2 linked regions of the Aquibium oceanicum genome follow. The protein of the gene in region 2 interacts with the protein of the main gene of each other region in a pairwise test. Links are inferred from orthologs where the notes say so. Each region holds a gene or a part of one and is shown on either strand. Other genes may lie near its edges. The genes, in order: ftsH and hflK.

Evidence for each region.
Region 1: the proteins of hflK (region 2) and ftsH interact in binary tests that used the Escherichia coli proteins (3 or more experiments, as listed by UniProt). The link is inferred for Aquibium oceanicum from one-to-one orthologs.

Annotation. Positions count from the first base shown.
Region 1 is NZ_CP018171.1:5,076,435-5,079,716, forward strand. The notes cover bases 160-3,125. They hold ftsH (ATP-dependent zinc metalloprotease FtsH), read right to left. Parts: upstream 2,627-3,125; coding sequence 692-2,626; downstream 160-691. Other genes in these bases: BSQ44_RS24880 (extensin family protein), read left to right, coding at 160-625; tilS (tRNA lysidine(34) synthetase TilS), read right to left, coding at 2,742-3,125. Outside these bases: more of BSQ44_RS24880, read left to right, coding at 1-159; more of tilS, read right to left, coding at 3,126-3,282. UniProt on the Escherichia coli protein: Acts as a processive, ATP-dependent zinc metallopeptidase for both cytoplasmic and membrane proteins. Plays a role in the quality control of integral membrane proteins.
Region 2 is NZ_CP018171.1:2,759,710-2,762,922, reverse strand. What follows is about bases 82-2,978. They hold hflK (FtsH protease activity modulator HflK), read right to left. Parts: upstream 2,128-2,978; coding sequence 1,036-2,127; downstream 82-1,035. Other genes in these bases: BSQ44_RS13505 (DUF4424 domain-containing protein), read right to left, coding at 2,837-2,978; BSQ44_RS13510 (dihydrofolate reductase), read right to left, coding at 2,311-2,829; hflC (protease modulator HflC), read right to left, coding at 82-1,039. Also shown: more of hflC, read right to left, coding at 1-81; more of BSQ44_RS13505, read right to left, coding at 2,979-3,213.

The sequences.
Region 1 (3,282 bases), 2.3 Mb from region 2 along the record:
CGTTGGAGAGGAAGCCGCAAAGGGTCCCGATCCGGCCACGGCGCCGGACCGGTCGCCCGAGCCGGTCGACGGGGCGGAAATCGCGCAGTGCGAGGCGGAACTTCGTACACTCGGCGCGGTGTTCGAGCGGCGCGATACGATCGACGGCGAGGGGGCTTGCGGTGTCTACCGGCCCTACAATCTGCGCCAGGCGGCGCCGGGCATCATCGTCAAACCCGATACGGAGATGACCTGTGCTTCGGCGCTTGCGACCGCGCGGTGGGTGCACGACGAGGTGTTGCCGGCCGTCAGCGTGCTGGGCGCGGGCGTGGAACTCAGGGAAATCACCCACGCCTCCACCTATGTCTGCCGCACCCGGAACAACCAGCCGGACGCCAAGATCTCCGAACACGCCCGAGGCACGGCAATCGACATTTCCGGCTTCGGTCTGGACAATCACGATCCGATCCCGATCGTGCCGCGCGCCGGCAAGGGCACGATCGAGGAAGCGTTCCAGCGCGCCGTGCGCGCCGGCGCTTGCATGCACTTCACCACCGTACTCGGCCCCGGTTCGGACGAGTATCACGACAACCACCTCCACTTCGATCTGGCGGAGCGAAGCAGCGGCTACCGTCTCTGCCAGTAGCGGCCTCTCTACGGAAACGGCCGGAGCGATGCCCCGGCCGTTCCCGATGGAGTTCTCTGGACGCAATCAGCCCTGCGGCTGCGGCTCCATGCCGGCATCGGGCTCTTCGCCGCCCTTCTTCTTGCCGTGCACGCCCGCCTTCGGAACGGCCGAGCCGCGCGATGGCGGGGTGTCGTCGCCGACGTCGCGGTTCGGCTTCTGCCCGGCCATCACCTGGCGGATCTCGTCGCCGGAAAGGGTCTCGTACTCGAGAAGCGCCTCAGCCACCGCGATCCATTCGTCGTTCTTCTCTGTCAGGATCCGGCGCGCCTCGGAGTAGGCCTCCTCGATCAGCCGGCGCACCTCGGCGTCGATGATCTTCTGCGTCTCCTCCGACATGTGCTGCTGGCGCGCAACGGAGTGGCCGAGGAAGACCTCTTCCTGATTGTCTCCATAGGCAACCTGACCGAGCTTGTCGGAGAAGCCCCAGCGGGTGACCATGGCGCGCGCGAGCTTGGTCGCCTGGTCGATGTCGGAGGCAGCACCCGAGGTGATATTTTCCTTGCCGAACTTGATCTCCTCGGCGACGCGCCCGCCCATCATGATGGCGAGACGCGAGACCATGTACTTGTAGCTCATCGAGTAGCGGTCGCCTTCGGGCAGCTGCATGACCATGCCGAGCGCGCGGCCGCGCGGGATGATCGTCGCCTTGTGCAGCGGATCGGCCGACTGGACGTTCAGCGCCATGATGGCATGGCCGGCCTCGTGATAGGCGGTGAGCTCCTTCTCGGCCTGCGTCATCGCGGTCGAGCGGCGCTCCGCGCCCATCATGATCTTGTCCTTGGCGTCTTCGAACTCGGCCATCGTGACGAGACGCTTGTTGCGCCGCGCCGCCATCAGGGCCGACTCGTTGACGAGGTTGGCGAGATCGGCGCCGGAGAAGCCCGGCGTGCCGCGGGCCAGGACCTTGAGGTCGACGTTCGGCGCCAGCGGCACGTTGCGCGCATGCACCTTGAGGATCTTCTCGCGGCCGGTGATGTCCGGGTTCGGCACGACCACCTGGCGGTCGAAGCGGCCGGGCCTGAGCAGCGCGGGATCGAGCACGTCGGGACGGTTTGTCGCCGCGATCAGGATGATGCCCTCGTTGGTCTCGAAGCCGTCCATCTCGACGAGCAACTGATTGAGCGTCTGCTCGCGCTCGTCATTGCCGCCGCCGAGGCCGGCGCCGCGATGGCGGCCGACCGCGTCGATCTCGTCGATGAAGATGATGCAGGGCGCGTTCTTCTTGGCCTGGTCGAACATGTCGCGCACGCGGCTGGCACCGACGCCCACGAACATCTCGACGAAGTCGGAGCCGGAGATCGTGAAGAACGGCACGTTCGCCTCACCCGCGACGGAGCGCGCGAGCAGCGTCTTGCCGGTGCCGGGAGGGCCGACGAGAAGCACGCCGCGCGGGATCTTGCCTCCCAGGCGCTGGAACTTCTGCGGGTCGCGCAGGAACTCGACGATCTCCTCGAGATCCTCCTTGGCCTCGTCGACGCCCGCCACGTCCTGGAAGGTGACGCGGCCATGCGCCTCGGTGAGGAGCTTCGCCTTCGACTTGCCGAAGCCCATGGCGCGCCCGGAACCGGACTGCATCTGGCGCATGAAGAATATCCAGACGCCCAGGATCAGGATCATGGGCAGCCAGGAGATGAGGTAGCCGAAGATGGAGTTGGAACCGTCATTCTCGGGCCGGGCGTTGATCGTCACGCCGCGCTCCTCCAGCCGGCTCACCAGCGAGGGATCGCCGGGAGAGTAGGTCTGGAACCCGGCGCCGTTGTCGACATAGGTGCCGGTGATGCGCTCGCCGGCGATGGTGACCGACTTGACCCGCCCGGACGAGACGTCCTGGAGGAACTCCGAATAGGCGACTTCGCGCGCACTGCCGCGCTGCTGCGGCGTCTGGAACAGATTGAACAGCGCAATCAGGAGAACGGCGATGATCGCCCACAGCGCGAGATTGCGGTAATTTGGATTCATCTTCGGGTCCCGTGCGCATCCGGCTGGCGATGCGCGTCCATCGTGGAGAATTCAGGCTAACATAGGGTTCACGAAACCCAATGCCAAGCATTTGCCCGGCATTCGGTTAAGGACCTTATGCGGCATTGTGGCTGCGCAATGGCGGTTCGGGGACAGGTTCACCACCGAGCAGATCCGCCACGGCCCTGGCGGGCGCGAGATCGAAGCTCGGCAGGAACCGGATCCAGGGCGCTGGCAGTCGCCGCAACCGCTCGGAAAGCCCGCCCGGGCCGCTTCCTTCGCTGCCGGATTCGGCGTGCCGAACATGGACGAGAGGTTCCGCCGCCATCGCCGCGCGCATCAGGGCCTGCGGCGCGCCGTTGCGGTCGCGCACGCGCGCTTCGGCAAGCGTGCCGCCGAGCGCTTCGACCACGGCGTTTTCCGGCAGCCCGCCGCCGTTGACGCGGTATCGGCCATCCCACACGCCGCCGGCGGCCGCCTGCATGGCACCGGTCCAGCCCGCGCGCATCTCGCGGTGCAGATAGCCTACTCCCGCCTTGCGCAGATCGACGACCGCGCCGCCCAGGGTGCTCCGAAAGGCTGCGCCGTCGAGCCGCTCGTAGAGTTTTCGCGCCCGCGCCGCGTCCGGAAGGTGCTCGCGGCCGCCGACCGCGGCA
Region 2 (3,213 bases):
ATTCGGCGGCGGGGACGGAGGTCCCGGTCGTTGCAGGCGCAAGCGGCGCCGTCGCGGGCTCCTGCGCCACGGGCGCGGCGTTGCTCGCTCCGGCGTCCGCGCCATCCTGCAAGGCACCAGTGGGCGCCGGATCGGCCGGCGGAACGGGATTGGCCCGGCCGCCACCTCCACCGCTACCGAAATAGCGGAAGAAATCCGAATCCGGCGAGAGAATCATGGTGGTTCCCGTTCCCTCGAGCGCCTGCGAATAAGCGGCCATGGAGCGGTAGAACTCGAAGAACTCGGGATCGCGCTGGAATGCGTCGGCGAAGATCGAGTTGCGTTCCGCCTCGCCCTCGCCTCGTAGGATCTCCGATTCCTTCTGGGCTTCGGCGAGGATTTCGACCACTTCGCGGTCGGCGCGGGCACGGATGCGCTGCGCCGCCTCGCGTCCGCGCGCCCTGAGCCTCTCGGCTTCGGCAAGGCGCTCCGCGCTCATGCGGTCGTAGGTCTGCTGCGAGACCTCCTGCGTCAGGTCGGTGCGGCGGATACGCACGTCCTGCACCTCGAGGCCGAGCGATGCGGCGTCGGGACGAAGCTGTTCGGCGACCTCGCGCATCATCGACGAGCGCTCGTCGGAGAGCGCCGCCTCGAAGCCGCGCAGGCCGTAGACCCGGCGGAGGGCGGCGTCGAGACGGGTGCGCAGCCGCTGTTCGGCCAGAGCCACGCTGCCCGACACGGTCTGGCGGAAGGTGCGCGGATCGGAGATGCGGTAGGCGACGAAGGCGTCCACCTCATAGAACTTACCGCCCGAGACCTGGACGCGGATGTCGTCGAGATCGAAGCGCATGACCCGGTCCTCGACGATCTGCACGTTGTCGGCCTCGAGGAAGCCGAACGGCAGCTTGAAGTAGATGCCTGGCTCGGTCTTGACGTCGACGATCTCGCCGAAGCGAAGGACGATCGCCTGCTGGCGTTCGGTGACGACGAAGAAGGACGAAAGCGCGACGACGAGCACGATCGCGACGGCGACGGCTATGAATGCGAGGCGGTTTGTCATTGGCTATTGGCTCCCGGGCGGCGGCGAAGCTCGTCGAGCGGCAGATATGGCACCACTCCCTGGCCGTTCGCTCCCTGCTCGATGATGACTTTGTCGGAGTCCCGCAACACCCTCTCCATGGTTTCGAGGAAGAGGCGCTTGCGGGTCACTTCCGGCGCCTTGGCGTATTCGTCGTAGACCGAGACGAAGCGCTGAGCCTCACCCTCGGCTTCCTGAACGACGCGGTTCTTGTAGGCCGCGGCCTCTTCGCGCAACTGCGCCGCCTCGCCTCGCGCCTGTCCCAGCTTCTGGTTGGAGTACTGGTTGGATTCCTCCACGAACCGGTCCTCGTCCTGCTCGGCGCGCTGCACCTCGTCGAACGCGTCGGCGACCTCGCGCGGCGGAGCCGCGTCCTCGATCGAGATGGCGTTCACCGCAATGCCCGCGCCGTAGTCGTCGAGCGTGGACTGAATTGTGTCGCGCACGCTGTCGGCAATGCCCTGGCGATCGTCGCGGAAGATGTCCTGCGCCGGACGGCGGCCGACGACTTCGCGCATGGCGCTCTCGGCGATCTGACGCACCATCTCGTCGGGGCTTGCCACGTTGAAAAGATAGGCGCCGGGATCCGTCACCTGGTAGGCGACCGAGAATTTGACGTCCACGATGTTTTGGTCGCCCGAAAGCATAAGCCCCGAGGAGGTGCCGCCGCGCAGTTCGCCGACGTCGATCAGCTTCTCGGCCGTGTTTGCCTTCTCGACCGTCTCGATCGGCCACCAGTGGAAGTGCAATCCGGGCTGCGACAGTTCCGGCTTCGGCTTGCCGAATCGCAATTCGACGGCGAGTTCGTCCGGTTGCACGGTATAGACGGACTGGAATGCCCAGAGCGCGACGAGGGCCAGGACGACGATGGCCACGATCGCAGGATTGAACCCGCCGCCGCCGGGCAGCGCCCGTTTCAGCCTGTCCTGTCCGCGACGGATTATGTCTTCAAGATCGGGCGGAGTGCCCTTGGGGGTCTGTGGACCGCGCGGACCCTGGCCCCACGGGCCACCGCCGTTGCCGCCGCCGCCCCATGGACCGCCGCCTCCGCTCTGATTGCTCCAGGGCATCGATTTCCTCTCGTTTCGAAGCCGGCGCCCGCTGATTGTTGCCTGAGCGGGTCGCGCCGTTCGGCCGTGTTATAGGCATCGGCACCCACCCTTTCAACGCGGGCGGGAGCCGCGCGCAAGCGAAATCGCGCGCAGGGACCAGAATTCGGCCCGAAACCATCAGAATCGGATATAACGATATTGTCAGCCAAATGATCCGCGGCGGCGGTAGACGACATGACGAGTCGGGTGACTGTCCTTTTCGCCCGCCGGATGGTCGCTGTGGCGGACCTCTTCCCAGACGGCGGGATCGATCGCAGGGAACGAGGTGTCGCCGTCGATGTCGGCCAGGACATGGGTGACATGGAGCCGGTCGGCCTTCTCCATGGCCTGCTCGTAGATCTCCCCGCCGCCGATGATCGCGATCTCGCTGGCGCCGCTCATGCAGCGGGCACGCACGTTGGCGAGAGTGATCGCGTCGTCGAGCGAGCCGGCCGTCTCCACCCCTTGCGCCGACCAGCGCGCGTCGCGCGTCACCACGATGTTCAGCCGGCCCGGTAGCGGCTTGCCGATTCCCTCATAGGTCTTGCGCCCCATGACGATTGGATTGCCCATCGTGTCGGCCTTGAACCGCCTGAGGTCGGTCGATAGCTTCCACGGAAGTCCGCCCTCGCGGCCGATCACGCCGTTTGCGGCCACGGCGACATGGATTGCGACAGGCAGCATCGGCTCAGTTCTGGTTCACCCGCTTGAGGATCAGGACGTCCAGGTTTTTCTCGGGATAGAAATCCGTCGCCTGCATCTGGAAGGTGGTCGGACCGATCTTCTTCACGCCGGAGCCGCAGAAGCTGATGAGATTCTTCGGATCGCCCTTGTCGATGGTCAGGGTGAAGTCGCCGATCGTGCCGCCGCCCCAGTTGCCGCCGGTCTTCAGGATGTAGGAGATCCACGTCTCGAAAAGCGGCGGGAATCCGTCGGGTGCACCGCGTGACGCTTTCAGGATCGCCGCCTCGAAGCCCTCGTCCATGCAGTAGCGCGACTTGTGGTCCCGATAAGCGTCGCCCTGGAACTTTCCGCCGTAGAAGAAGGATAATCCCACCGTGGCGC